DNA from 2 places in the Rugamonas sp. GW822-FHT03B10 genome. Region 2 is predicted to be linked to the other one. Evidence: predicted binding sites of a transcription regulator. Region 2 holds the regulator's gene; the other holds the start of a gene.
The links. The regulator sigma-54, encoded in region 2, starts transcription at its own class of promoters, with help from an activator protein. The targets are predictions, from matches to a motif close to TGGCANGNAANCTGCTTT.

Region 1 (7,304 bases), on a different contig from region 2:
TCATGCGCTTGGCTTCCACGCCGAGCTGGCGCGCGCTCTGCACCAGGAAATGGCGCACCAGGATGGGGATGTCCTCGCGCCGCTCCCGCAAACTGGGCAGGCGCAGGCGGATCACGTTGAGCCGGTGGTACAAGTCCTCGCGGAACAGGCCGTCGCGCACGCGCTGTTCGAGGTTCTGGTGGGTGGCCGTGATCACGCGCACATTGGCCTTCAATGGCTGGTGCCCGCCGACGCGGTAGAAGTGGCCGTCCGACAGCACGCGCAGCAGGCGCGTCTGCAGGTCGAACGGCATGTCGCCGATCTCGTCGAGGAACAGCGTGCCGTTCTCGGCCTGCTCGAAGCGGCCGCGGCGCGTGGCCTGGGCGCCCGTGAACGCGCCGCGCTCATGGCCGAACAGTTCCGACTCCAGCAGGTCCTTGGGGATGGCGGCCGTGTTCAGCGCGATGAACGGCTGCGCCGCGCGCGGGCTGTGCTTGTGCAGCGCGCGCGCCACCAGCTCCTTGCCGGAGCCGGATTCGCCGGTGATCAGCACCGTCACGTTCGATTGCGACAGGCGGCCGATGGCGCGGAACACCTCCTGCATGGCCGGCGCCTGGCCGAGGATCTCGGGCGTGTCGGCCGGGCCCGATTCCACGCTGGTTTCGCGCAGGCTCTCGTCGAGCGCGCGCCGGATCAGTTCGACGGCCTTGTCGATGTCGAACGGCTTGGCCAGGTATTCGAAGGCGCCGCCCTGGAACGCGGCCACGGCCGAGTCGAGGTCGGAGAACGCCGTGATGATGATGACGGGCAGGCCCGGGTGGCGCGACTTGACCAGCGCCAGCAGATCAAGGCCGGAGTCGCCCGGCATGCGGATGTCGGACACCAGCACCTGCGGCGTCTCGTACTCGAGCGCGGCGATGGCGTCGCGCGCGTTCGAAAAACTCTTGGTGGCGAGGTTTTCCCGCGCCAGCGCTTTTTCCAGTACCCAACGGATCGACTCGTCGTCGTCTACTATCCAGATTGGCTTCATGTGTAATGTGGTTCCCGCAATTGGATCGGCTATCAAGGGACCCCGGATGCGCACCGGCCGGCGCGCTGCTTATGGCAGCGGCAGCAGGATGCGGAAATCCGTGTATCCAGGCCGGCTCTCGCACTCGATCACGCCCAGGTGCTGCTGCACGAAGGTTTGCGCCAAGGTCAATCCCAGACCGCTGCCGCCTTCCCTGCCCGACACGAGCGGATAGAAGATGCGGTCGCGGATCTGGGGTGCGATGCCCGGTCCATTGTCGATGATATGCAAATCTAATGCCAGCCCGTAGCGGACCTTGGCCAACGTCACCTGGCGCGCCACGCGGGTCTTGAAAATCAGCTCCGCGTCGCCGGCCTCGATGCGGGCCGACAGCGCCTGGGCCGCGTTGTGGGCGATGTTGAGCACGGTCTGGATCAGCTGCTCCTTGTCGCCGCGGAACTCGGGAATCGAGGCGTCGTAGTCGCGCCGGATCGCCAGCCCGGTGGGGAACTCGGCCAGGATCAGGCTGCGCACGCGCTCGCACACCTCGTGGATGTTGACGTCGCCCACGATGTGCGGCCGGCGGTGCGGCGCCAGCAGGCGGTCCACCAGCGTTTGCAGCCGGTCGGCCTCCTTGATGATGACCTGCGTGTATTCGCGCAGCTGGCCCAGGTGCAGCGGCGGCAATTCCATCTCCAGCAGCTGGGCCGCGCCGCGGATGCCGCCCAGCGGGTTCTTGATCTCGTGCGCCAGGTTGCGGATCAGCTCCTTGTTGACCTGGCTCTGGTCGAGCATGCGCTCCTCGCGGTCCAGCTTGAGGTGCTGCAGATGCTCGCGCAGCTCGATCAGGATGTGGTCGCGCGGCTCGTCGAGCGCCGAGACGATGCTGTGCACGTGCAGCGGGTCGCGCCCGGCCCGCTCCAGCGTCAGGTCCTGGCGCAGGTCGGCGAACTTGTGCTGGCGCGCCTGGATGCAGATGTGCTCGAGCTCCTCGGGGTTGAGGAACTGGGCGCTGAGCTTCTGGCGCGACAGCGCCTTGAGCGAGCTCTCCAGCAGGTTCTCGGCGGCCGCGTTGGCGTAGGCGATGCGGCCGGCGCCGTCCACCAGCACCACGGCCGAGGCCAGCAATTCCAGCCCGGCCAGCGACGGCATGGCCTCGCCCGCGTGGGCGCTCGTGTTCACAGCATTCATCGGATATTCGCGATCTCGCGCTTCAAGGCTTCGATATTCTTTTCCGAGCGGCTGATGCTGTCGCGCATCTGCGCCACCCGTTCCTGGTATTTGGCGTAGTTGCGTTCATCGCCGTGGCGTTCCGGCTCGCCGTTGTTGAACTCCTTGCGCAAGTCGGCCAGCTTCTGCTGTTCGTTGCGCAACTCCTCGTTGAGGATGCCGAGCCGGTCGGCGTCGCGCGCCTTCTGTTCGGCGCTGTCGACGCGCGGAAAATCGGCCGGCGCCGGCGCGGCGCGCATGGGGGCGGGCGCCTGGCGGCGCGGCGGCGCCGGGATGGCGTTGCCGGGCACGTCGAGCAGCTTGCAGCCCGGCTTGTTGGTGTCCGTCAGCTCCTTGTGGCCGGCCGCGTCCACGCACAGGTAGATGGGGCCGTCGGCCCGGGCGGCGCTGGCTGCCAGCAACAGCAGCAACGGTAGTAAGCGTGTTGTCATTCCCTATCCGTGAAGAACTTCGATGCAACCCGAATATACAACATCCAAAGAAAAACGCGAGGAAAGCCGGGGCTCGCCTCGCGTTCTGGCCATACGGCGGGCGCCGGCCCGGGGGCCGGCGCGCTGCCATTACAGCGAGTAGTACATGTCGAATTCGATCGGGTGCGTGGTCATGCGCATACGCTGCACGTCCTGCATCTTCAGTTCGATGTAGGCATCGATCATCGAATCGCTGAACACGCCGCCACGGGTCAGGAACTCGCGGTCTTTGTTCAGGTTGTCCAGCGCCTCTTCCAGCGAGGAGCAGACGGTCGGGATCAGTGCATCTTCCTCAGGCGGCAGGTGGTACAGGTCTTTGGAAGCGGCTTCGCCCGGATGGATCTTGTTGATGATGCCGTCCAGACCGGCCATCAGCAGCGCGGCGAAGCACAGGTACACGTTCGCCAGTGGGTCCGGGAAACGGGTCTCGATGCGGCGGCCCTTAGGATTGGCCACGTGCGGGATGCGGATCGAAGCGGAACGGTTGCGGGCCGAGTAGGCCAGCTTGACCGGGGCTTCGTAGCCTGGCACCAGGCGCTTGTACGAGTTGGTGCCCGGGTTGGTGATGGCGTTCAGGGCCTTGGCGTGCTTGATGATACCGCCGATGTAGAACAGCGCGGTGTCGGACAGGCCGGCATAGCCGTCGCCGGCGAACAGGTTCTTGCCGTCTTTCCAGATCGACTGGTGCACGTGCATGCCCGAGCCGTTGTCGCCCACGATAGGCTTAGGCATGAAGGTGGCGGTCTTGCCGTAGCTGTGCGCCACGTTCCACACCACGTACTTCAGGTTCTGGGTCCAGTCGGCGCGCTCGACCAGGGTCGAGAACTTGGTGCCGATTTCGTTCTGGCCGGCGCCGGCCACTTCGTGGTGGTGCACTTCGACCGGGATGCCCAGCGATTCGAGGATCAGGCACATTTCCGAACGCATGTCCTGGAAGCTGTCGACTGGTGGCACTGGGAAGTAGCCGCCCTTGACCGCTGGACGGTGGCCGCTGTTGCCGCCTTCGATTTCCTTGTCGGTGCTCCACGAGGCTTCGTCCGATTCGATCTTGACGAAGCAGCCGGACATGTCGACCTTCCAGCGCACGCTGTCGAAGATGAAGAATTCCGGCTCGGGACCGAAGTAGGCGGTGTCGCCCATGCCCGACGATTTCAGGTAGGCTTCGGCGCGCTTGGCGATCGAGCGCGGGTCGCGGTCGTAGCCCTTGCCGTCCGACGGTTCGATCACGTCGCACTGCATGAACAGGGTGGTTTCTTCCATGAACGGGTCGATGTTGGCCGTGTTCGGATCCGGCAGCAGGATCATGTCGGACGCTTCGATGCCCTTCCAGCCGGCGATCGAGGAACCGTCGAACGCGTGGCCCGACTCGAATTTATCCATGTCGAAGTGCGACACGGGCACGGTCACGTGCTGCTCTTTACCACGGGTATCGGCGAAACGAAAATCAACGAATTTGACTTCGTTGTCCTTCACCATCTTCATCACTTCTGCGGCTGTCAATGCCATGCGAATCTCCTAAAGGGAATGTGTGGGTGAGCCGACCAACTGTGCGTGCGCGGATGTTCTGCGCGTCCCCGTGTAGTGCGACCGAAACTCATCATGGGGTTAAGCAGTATCCGTGCCAGCTCAAAATTCTCACCATCTGCCAGAACCAACTTGGAACTTGCTGGCAAATGATTCTAAAATCGTCCGGCCAGCCAAATCAGGCTGGTTTGCGCCAGCGCAAGACTGCTCCATTATGGTGCGATTTTGCGGAAATGCACCTATTTCGTGCATTTTCAAAAAAATCGCCAAAAATGCCCTCGTTTGGTGCGTGCGCGCTGCACGGACGTTCAGGGCCTCTATAATAAACTTAATCTCCTTTCCGGAACATAACATGAGCGATGTAGATGCAATCCTGGCCCTGGCCCGCGCCCGCAGCAAGGACTGGCCGTACGCCGGCGCCGTCAATCCGCAGGAAGCGTGGGAATTGCTGCAGGCGGACCCGCACATCAAGCTGATCGACGTGCGCACCAACGCCGAGCGCGACTGGGTGGGCCGGGTGGCCGTACCGGAGACCCAACATGGTGCGGTCCAGTGGTCGACCTACCCGGGCGGCGTGGCCAACCATGAGTTCATCGAGCAGCTCAACAGCCAGGCCCGCAAGGATCAGGTACTGTTGTTTTTATGCCGCTCCGGCGTGCGTTCGCGCCATGCGGCCAAGCTGGCCACGGAGTTTGGTTATCAACATTGCTACGATGTGCTGGAGGGCTTCGAGGGCGACAAGGACGAGGCCGGCCACCGCAAGAACGTCAACGGCTGGTGCCGGGCCGGCCTGCCGTGGGTGGGCGCCTGAGCTGACCCGGTCACGCCGGCGCGCGCCCGCTCACACGGGCACGGCCGCCGGCACGACGGGCGCGGCCTCGCTCAGCAGGCCCAGCACCCGCTCGCGCACGAAGTTGATGTGGCTGCGCAAGCCATACAGACCGTCGGCGAACGACAGCGGGATGGAAATCTGGTTGACCATCTCCTCGATCTCGTTGAGGCGCACCAGCTGCGCCGCGTAGATCTCCATGCGGCGCTCGCCCTGCGACTGGGCGTCCTCGAGCGCCTGCTCCACCGTGCGCAGCTGGCCGTACCAGCGGTACACGCGCGACCGGATGCGCCATACATACAGCGGCGGCACCACCTTCGACAGCGGCAGGATCAGCGCGCCCAGCCCCAGCACCAGCACCCACATGCGGTCGAAGAAATTGGCCAGCCAGAAGCTCATGTAGCGTTGCAGGAACGGCGGTCCATCCTTGTAGAATTTGGCGGCGGCCGGCGCGACGGGAATCTCGGTGTAGCGCGCCGACGGGAACTGGCCCTGCTGCTGGAACCAGCCGGCGCCGCTATGGATCGATGAGGCCGCCTGCACGAACAGGTCGATCAGCGCCGGGTGCAGGCTGTCGCGCGCCACCAGCGTGGCCGTGGGCGCGATCAGGTTGTAATCGACGGGCGGCAGGTCGCGGCCCAGGTCGACGATGCCGCGCGGCAGCACCACGTGGGTGAGGAACGGCAGCTTGCGCGCATACGCCTCGGCCTGGTCGAAATCGAACAACTGGATGCCCGGCGTCTGCAGCAGCATCTGGATCAGCGGCGCTTCCGGCGCCGAGGTGAACACGAGGCCGTCGATGCGCCCCTCCAGCAATTCCACCGTGGCCGGCGTGTTGGCCAGCGAGCTGCGGATCACCTCCTCGGGCTCGATGCCGTTCAGCGCCAGCACCTGCTTGAACAGGCGCGGCGCGCCCGCGCCCTTGGGACCGAAATTGATCTTCTTGCCCTTGAGCTGGGTGAGCCGGGTGATGGGCTTGCCCTTGGTCTCGCGCAGGAACAGCCACATCGGTTCCGTGAACAGGCTGCCCAGCGACACCAGCCCTTCCCGCTCCGCCGCCGCCTCGTCGGTCGAGCCGCTCTGCACGAAGGCGATGTCGACCGCGCCGCTCTTGAGCCGGCGCAGGTTCTCGCCCGAGCCGGCCGATTGCACCAGCGTGACCTTGACGCCATGCTTTTCCAGCGCGGCCGCGTATTTCTTGCCGATCTGTTCGTAGGCGCTGTTCTCCTGGCCGGTGGACAGCACCACGCGGCGCGGCGGCGAAGGATCGACCAGCACATAGGCGAGCACGCACACGCCGGCGAGGGCGAGCAAGGTGGGCGCGGCGGCGACGAGCAGGTCACGCACGGAAAATTGCGTGAACTTGAGGATTTTGGACATGGTGTGGCGGACAGGTTTCATGGGCTGTCACCTTGCCAACAATTGCGCCGTTTTGCAAGCGCCGCGCGCGCCGGACCGGGCGCGCGCGGCGCCCGGCCGGTGAGCGTCAGCCGCCGTTGCTGCCACCGCCGCACGGCGGCAACGGCGCGGCGGCGGCGGCGGCCGTGCCGGCGGCCGCGTTCTGGATGGTGGCCGGCTTGACCGGGTTCGGTTCGATCAGCGGCATCAGGCTCGGCGCCAGCACGGTCAGCAACTGCACCGGCAGCGCGCTGGTGAAGTCGTAGTTCTTCGATTCCGGCCCGCGCACATAGGCCGTCATGCTGCCGAAGAAGCGTTCGCCGATGTTGAACACGAACGTGGCCGAGCGGTTCACATAGCGCGACTCGATCAGGCGCCCGCCGGGGGCGAAGATGTCGAAGCGCTGGTCGCCGGTGCCGGTCTTGCCGCCGACCGGGATCACGGTGCCGTCCGATTTGACGAAGGCCATGCGGGCCCGCTTGGCCGTACCGTCCGACACCACGCCACGGATGGCGTCGACCACCACGCGCGCCACCTCCGGCGACAGCACCCGCTCGCTCAGCGTGCTCTTGCCGGGCGCCACCTGGGTGTCGTACGGCGTGCCGGCCGCGAAGTGAAGCGACGAGATGCGCTGGCTGGGCTTGCGCACGCCGCCGTTGACGAGGATGCCCATCAACTCGGCCAGCGCGGCCGGCCGGTCGGCCGAGGCGCCCAGCGTGGTGGCGTAGGACGGCACCAGCGAGTCGAACGGATAGCCCATCTTCTTCCACTGGGCGTGGATCTTCATGAAGCCCTCCATCTCCAGCAGGCCGACGATGCGCTTGTCCTGCGCGTGCTTGTGGTGGGTCTTGAACAGCCACTGGTA
Region 2 (7,304 bases):
CACGCCGTGGCCGCTGGTGCAGCCCGAACCGTAGCGGGTGCCGAAGCCCACCAGCAGACCGGCCGCGATCAGCGTGCCGCTGCCGGCGTCGATCTGCACGGCGGGCAGGCCCGCCACCAGGCTGTAGGCCAGCGGCGCGGCCACCAGCCCGCCCACGAACGCGAGGCGCCAGCCGATGTCGCCCGCGCGCGGGCGCAGCAGCCCGCCAGCGATGCCGGCGATGCCGGCGATGCGGCCGTTGAACAGCAGCAGCAGGGCCGCCGACAGCCCGATCAGCGCGCCGCCGATCAGCGCGCCCCACGGCGTGAAGAGATTCCAGGCGATAGTCATAATGTGGCTCCTTGGCCGTCGTCATTGCAAAACTGCTGGTACAGCACCTGCAGCACCGCCAGCGCCGCCGGGCTGGCTATCCGGTAAAAAATCTGCTTGCCTTCGCGCCGCGTGCTCACCAGCTCCTCCTGGCGCAGCACCGTCAGCTGCTGCGACAGCGTGGGCTGGCGTATGCCGGTCAACTCCTCCAGCATGCCGACGCTGTATTCGTCCTGCGTCATCTGGCACAGCAGCAGCAGCCGGTCCGGGTTGGCCAGCGCCTTGAGCAGGCCGCTGGCCTGACCGGCCTTGGCCCGCAAATGATCGATATCGATGGTCGCATCGTCCATGCGTCCTCCCTTGCGATTGGTTACAGCGAACATTATACCTAAATATATATTATGTGCGCATAAAATTTCAAGTGGCCGTTTGAACAGGCGAGACGACGTGGTCGACATCCGCGGCAAGAAGGTGGGCGTGATCGGCGGCGGCGGCAACATCGCCATGGCGCTGTTCGCCGGCTGCGTGGCGCGCAGCGCGCCGCCCGGAGGCAATACGGTTTATACCGTTTATATTGTTTTATCGTATCGGCCCGCCGGCGCGGGGCGCAAAAAAGGGCGCCAGATGCGCCCTTTGTTTGGTGTGCCGGGGACCGTCTTATGCGGTGGCGGCGGGTTCGAAGGTGTCCGGCAGATGCTTGATGGCGTCGTGGCCGTGTTCCTGAACTTTGGCTTTGTATTTCATGACCTGGCGATCGAGCTTGTCGATCAGGGTGTCGATGGCGGCGTACAGGTCCTGCGACAGGCTCTCCACGTACACGGTCTTGCCCGACATGCGCAAATTGATTTCGGCCTTCTGGCGCTTCTCTTTCTCGGTGAGGTTATCTACGGTCAGGATGACAGCAATATCAATCACTTGATCGAAGTGGCGTTTGACGCGCTCCAGCTTGTTCTGCACGTATTCGCGGATCGCTGGGGTCACTTCGAGATGATGTCCACTGATGGTGAGATTCATACACACTCCTAAAGATGATGTCGCTGGCGGTTAGTGCCGCGCCCATTGCGGCCGGGCGCGCAGGAACCAGATAACTACAAAGATTTACGGAGACTGACTGGCGGGATCTTCAACGCTTCGCGATATTTGGCAACAGTCCGTCGCGCAATCACCATGCCTTGTTCTCCCAGCATGTCCGCAATCTTACTGTCGGATAAAGGATTTTTAGGGTCTTCTGCTCCTGTCAATTGCACGATCAGTGCCCGTATCGCCGTCGAGGAGGCTTCTCCCCCCGCTTCCGTGGCGACATGGCTACCGAAGAAATATTTCAACTCAAACATGCCATGCGGGGTCAGCATATATTTTTGAGTTGTTACCCGAGAAATAGTGCTCTCGTGTAGTCCCAGTGTATCAGCTATTTCGCGCAACACAAGGGGCCTCATGGCGACCGCGCCATGCGAGAAGAAATTCTTTTGCCGCTCCACGATCGCCTGCGCCACGCGCAGGATGGTGTCGAAGCGCTGGCGCATGTTCTTGATCAGCCACTTGGCCTCCTGCAGCTGGGCCCCCATGGCGCCCTCGCCCTTGCCCTGCTTGAGCAGGTTGGCGTACATGGCGTTCACGCGCAGGCGCGGCATCACGTCGTTGTTCAGGCTCACCTGCCAGCCGTTGCGGGCCTTCTTGACGATCACGTCCGGCACCACGTAGTCCGACACGTCCGACGCGAACGCGGCGCCCGGATGCGGATTGCACTGGCGGATCACGGCCTGGGCCTCGCGCAGGTCCTCCTCGTCGCACTGCAGGGCCTTCTTCAACTTGTTGAAGTCGCGCTGGGCGAACCAGGCCAGGTGCTGCTCGACGATGGTCAGCGCCATGCGCCGCGTCACCAGCGGCACGTGCGGCATGCGCTTGATCTGCAGCGCCAGGCATTCGGACGCGTTGCGCGCGCCCACGCCCACGGGGTCGAAACTTTGCAGCAGGGTCAAGGCGGTGTGCAGTTCCTCGGGCTCGATCGCCAGCTCCTCGGGCAGGCGCGCCAGGATCTCCTCCAGCGGCTCCTCCAGGTAGCCGTTCTCGTCGAGCGCGTCGATGATGATCTCCACCAGCGCCCGGTCGCGCGTCTCCAGCACCGTCACCCGCATCTGCTCCATCAGGTGCTCGCGCAGCGTGCAGTGGTTGGCCTCGAGCTGGGGCCGGGCGTCCTCGTCGTCGGAGGTCTTGGCGCGGCCGGCCTCGCCCCAGTCCATCTCGCCCTCGGGCGCGCCGTCGCCGTCGCCGCCCTCGTACGGTTCGGCCTCGGCCGGCGCGGCGGCGTCCTGCTGCTGGCCGGGCGGACCTTCGGGCGCCGCCTCGGCCGGCGCGCTCTGCTGGCTGATGGCGCCGTCGGCCAGCAGCCGCACCGAGTGGTCGAGCGGATCGTCGAGCCGCTCCAGCAGCGGATTATCGGTCAACAACTGTTCCAGTTCCTGGTGCAACTCCAGGGTGGACAATTGCAGCAGACGGATCGATTGCTGCAGTTGCGGGGTGAGCGCGAGGTGCTGCGAAGTGCGCAGTTGCAATGACTGTTTCATGGCTTGACTTACATACCTTACATACGGAAGTGTTCACCCAGATACACGCGACGCACCGACTCGTTGGCGATGATGTCGTCCGGCCGGCCTGACGCCAGTACCGTGCCCTGGTTGATGATATACGCGCGGTCGCAGATGCCCAGCGTTTCGCGCACATTGTGATCGGTGATCAACACGCCGATGCCGCGTTCCTTGAGGAAGCGCACGATGCGCTGGATCTCAATCACGGCGATCGGGTCGACCCCGGCGAAGGGTTCATCGAGCAGCACGAAGCGGGGGTTGGTGGCCAGTGCGCGCGCGATCTCGACCCGGCGCCGCTCGCCCCCGGACAGGGACAGCGCCGGATTGTCGCGCAGTTTCTCGATTTGCAGGTCGGCCAGCAGGGTATTGAGCCGTTCATCAATTTGCGCCTTGGATAAAGGCTTGCCGTTCACTTGCTGGATCTCCAGCACGGCGCGGATGTTCTCCTCCACCGTCAGCTTGCGGAACACCGACGCCTCCTGCGGCAGGTAGGACAGGCCCATCACGGCGCGCCGGTGGATCGGCAGCGACGAGATGTCGACGCCGGAGATGTCGATCGTGCCCGCGTCCGACGGCACCAGGCCGACGATCATGTAGAACGAGGTGGTCTTGCCGGCGCCGTTCGGCCCCAGCAGGCCCACCACTTCGCCGCACTCGACCTGCAGCGACACGTCGTGCACCACCTGGCGCTTGCCGTAGCTCTTTTGCAGACCGCGCACGATCAGGGTACTGCCGCAGCGTTGGGTCTCCATCGTCATTTCCCCGCCGGCGGCACGGACGCGGCCGGGGCCGCGCCCTTGTTGGACGGCTGGATCACCATGGTGCCGCGGCCGGCGCCGGGCTTGCTCTCGCCGCTGGCCGTGTTCTTGACGGCGAAGAATTCCTTGCGGCTGTCGTAGGAGATGAACTCGCCGCGCACCTCGTCGCTCGGCTTGCCCGCCTCCAGGCGCCGGATCTGGGCGTTCGAGAACAGCTTGACCAGTTCCGTCTTGCCGTCGTACTCGATGCGGTCGGCCTGGCCCTCGACCCACTGGTCGCCCTCGCCGTCGCGCTTCTGGCGGAACGTGGCGGGGGTGCCGGGGGTGCTGGTCATGGTCACGTACTGGTAGCCCTCAGGGTCTTCCTTCATCACGGCCTTGGGCGACTTCATCTGCAGGGTGCCGCGCGTGAGGATCACGTTGCCGATGGCGGTCTTGGTCTGCTTGACGTCGTCCACCTCGAGCTGGTCGAACTTGATTTCGGTGGGCTTGCTGGAGTCCGCCTTTTCCGCGTGGGCCAGCCCGGCCGCCGCCCACAACAGGGCGGCCGACAGGATAAATTTGTTCATTGCGAGTCCGTTCTATGTCAATGCGCCGCCCGCGGCGGCACGTGGATCTGGCCACGGCCGCCCAGCTGGATCTGGCGCGTGGCGTTGTCGGCCTTCATGCCGGTGCCGCTGGCGCTGGAGGCGCCCAGTTGCAGGGTGACCGGCTGGTCCGTTTCCATTTTCTCGTCGTCCGGGTACAGCGTCAGCGCGGACGTGTTCATCCGCATGGCCTGGCTGGTGGCCGTGGCCGGACGGTCGACCCGCACGTCGCCGCTTAGTTTGACGCGGCTGTTGTCCTGGTCCACGCGCGCCCGCTCGGCGCGCACGTTCATCGGCGGCTGGTCGCCCGACAGGCTGTGCACGGTCGGGCGCTCGACGTCGGACGAATCGTCGGCCGGGTGGTGGGTCAGCTTGTCGCCGGCGATGATGTAGCTGGGCTGGCCCGCCTGGTCCAGGCGCACGAAGCTGAAGCGCTCGATGATGTAATCGGGCTCGTTGCGGTGGCTGTCGGCCTCGGCCTGGCGGCCCGCCTGGTTGACCACCTGCACCAGCCAGAACGTGCCGAGCGCGAACGCCACCCCGAACAGCATGATCAGGGTCATGCGCCAGCGGTATGCCGTTTTCTTGTGCATGATGCCGCCTCAGACCAGGAACTGGGCCATGATCTTGTCGTAGTTGCCCTGCGCCCGCAGCAGGAATTCGCACACTTCGCGCACGGCGCCACGGCCGCCGGCCGCCTCCGTCACGTGGTGCGCGCGGCCGGTCACGTCGGCGCGGCCATTGGGCACGGCCACCGCGAAACCGACCCGGGTCAGGATCGGCAGGTCGACCACGTCGTCGCCGATGAAGCCCACCTGGTCGGCCGTCAAGCCCGTCTTCTCGAGCAGCGCGTTGAACGGGGTCAGCTTGTCGTGCCCGCCCTGGTGCAGGAAGGCGATGCCGAGGTCGGCCGCGCGCTTGACCACCTGCGGCGACACGCGCGCGCTGATGATGGCCGTCTGCACGCCCGACTCCTGCAGCAGCTTGATGCCGAGGCCGTCGTGCACGTTGAAGGTCTTCAGGGCCTCGCCGTCGGCGCCGTAGTGCAGGCTGCCGTCGGTCAGCACGCCGTCCACGTCGAAGATCATCAGTTTGACCTTGGCGGCGCGGGCCACGTTCTCCAGTTTGTAGGCTTCCTTCATCAGATCACCTTGGCGCGGGTCAGGTCGTGGATGTGCAGCGCGCCCACCAGCTTGCCCTGCTCGTCCACCACCAGCATCTGGTTGATGCGGAACTGCTCCATCACGGCCACCGCGTCCACCGCCAGCTTCTCGGCCGTGATGGTGCGCGGGTTCGGATGCATGACGTCGCGGATCACGACCCGGGTGAAGTCCTGCACCTTCTCGATCATGCGGCGCAGGTCGCCGTCCGTGAACACGCCGATCGGGCGCTCGTCGGCGTCGACGATGGCCGTCATGCCCATGCCCTTCTGGGTGATCTCCAGCAGCGCGTCGGTCAGCTTGACGTCGGCCGTCACGCGCGGCACGTCGGCGCCGCTGCGCATCACGTCGCGCACGTGGGTCAGCAGGCGCCGGCCCAGCGCGCCGCCCGGATGCGAGCGGGCGAAATCCTCCTCCTTGAAGCCGCGCAGGTCCAGCAGCGCCACGGCCAGCGCGTCGCCCAGCGCCAGCGTGACGGTGGTCGACGCCGTGGGGGCCAGGTTCAGCGGGCACGCCTCCTTGGCCACCGACACGTCCAGGTGCACGTCGGCCAGTTGCGCCAGGCTGGAGCCGGGTTTGCCCGTCATCGAGATCAGGGCGCTGCCCATGCGCTTGACGACGGGCAGGATGGCCATCAGTTCCGAGCTTTCGCCCGAGTAGGAGATGGCGATGAAGGCGTCGTCGGCCGTCACCATGCCCAGGTCGCCGTGGGCGGCCTCGGCCGGGTGCACGAACAGGGCCGGCGTGCCGGTCGAGGCCAGCGTGGCGGCGATCTTGCGCGCGATGTGGCCGGACTTGCCGATGCCGGACACGACGACCCTGCCCTTGCAGTTGAGCAGCAGCGACACCGCGCGGCCCACGCTGTCGTCCGTGGCCAGGCGCGCGTGCAGGGCGGCGATGGCGTCGCCTTCGATCTGCAGCGTCGCGCGGGCCAGTTCCAGCGCCCGGCTGGCGGTGGCGGGGTCAATTCGATCAAAAGCTTTCAGCATTGTTTTTTCATGGGTTACACTCATGCCGAAAGTATAGCCGAATTGGGTAAGCAAAAAACTTGCCAGTGGTAACAAAGGCTGACAAACAACGGAATCCCCTACCCATGATACGGAATTAAATGTTCTCATCCCTGGAACTGACTCTCTTGCTGCTGGGCGCGGCCGTGCTCGGCGTGGTCGCGTTTCGGATGATGCACATGCCCCCCATGCTCGGCTATCTGGCCGTGGGCATCCTGATCGGCCCGCACGCGCTGGGACTGGCAGAGCAGAACGAGGCCAGCCAGACGCTGGCCGAGTTCGGCGTCGTGTTCCTGATGTTCTCGATCGGGCTGGAATTCTCGACCGCCAAGCTGATGGCCATGCGCAATATCGTGTTCGGACTCGGCATGGCGCAGGTGGGGCTGACCATCGCGCTGGCCATGGGATTCGGCTGGGCCATCGGCCACGTGCTGCCGGCCAGCCTGCACCTGGGCTGGCAGGGCGCGCTGGCGCTGGGCGCGACGATGGCCATGTCGTCCACCGCCATCGTCTCGAAGATGCTGACCGAGCGGCTGGAGCTGGAGAGCGCCCATGGCCGCAAGATCATCGGCATCCTGCTGTTCCAGGATCTGGCCGTGGTGCCGCTGCTGATCCTGCTCCCGTCGCTGACCGAGCAGCCCGACCGCCTGCTCGAGACGCTGGGCTGGGCCGCGGTGAAGGCGGTGGTCGTGCTGGCGCTGCTGCTGCTGCTGGGCCAGAAGCTGATGCGCGGCTGGTTCACCATCGTCGTCAAGCGGCGCTCGCAGGAACTGTTCATGCTCAACCTGCTGCTGGTGACGCTGGGCGCGGCCTGGATCACGGAGCGGGCCGGCCTGTCGCTGGCGCTGGGCGCGTTCGTGGCCGGCATGCTGATCTCGGAGACCGAATACAAGCACCA

Region 1: glnA (type I glutamate--ammonia ligase) is a predicted target of sigma-54. The motif match lies at 4,295-4,312, and genes of this name have one in related genera.

The regions. Positions count from the first base shown of each region.
Region 1 is NZ_JBXANP010000003.1:405,894-413,197, forward strand. It holds gene ntrC (nitrogen regulation protein NR(I)) at 1-1,009, opposite strand, end outside; gene glnL (nitrogen regulation protein NR(II)) at 1,079-2,179, opposite strand; gene AC1RQG_RS07720 (DUF4124 domain-containing protein) at 2,176-2,649, opposite strand; gene glnA (type I glutamate--ammonia ligase) at 2,779-4,194, opposite strand; gene AC1RQG_RS07730 (rhodanese-like domain-containing protein) at 4,565-5,023, shown strand; gene AC1RQG_RS07735 (TAXI family TRAP transporter solute-binding subunit) at 5,054-6,421, opposite strand; gene AC1RQG_RS07740 (transglycosylase domain-containing protein) at 6,528-7,304, opposite strand, start outside.
Region 2 is NZ_JBXANP010000001.1:496,534-503,837, reverse strand. It holds gene AC1RQG_RS02305 (YeeE/YedE family protein) at 1-330, opposite strand, end outside; gene AC1RQG_RS02300 (metalloregulator ArsR/SmtB family transcription factor) at 327-659, opposite strand; gene hpf (ribosome hibernation-promoting factor, HPF/YfiA family) at 967-1,323, opposite strand; gene AC1RQG_RS02290 (RNA polymerase factor sigma-54) at 1,398-2,873, opposite strand; gene lptB (LPS export ABC transporter ATP-binding protein) at 2,891-3,646, opposite strand; gene lptA (lipopolysaccharide transport periplasmic protein LptA) at 3,649-4,221, opposite strand; gene lptC (LPS export ABC transporter periplasmic protein LptC) at 4,239-4,832, opposite strand; gene AC1RQG_RS02270 (KdsC family phosphatase) at 4,842-5,381, opposite strand; gene AC1RQG_RS02265 (KpsF/GutQ family sugar-phosphate isomerase) at 5,381-6,388, opposite strand; gene AC1RQG_RS02260 (monovalent cation:proton antiporter family protein) at 6,508-7,304, shown strand, end outside.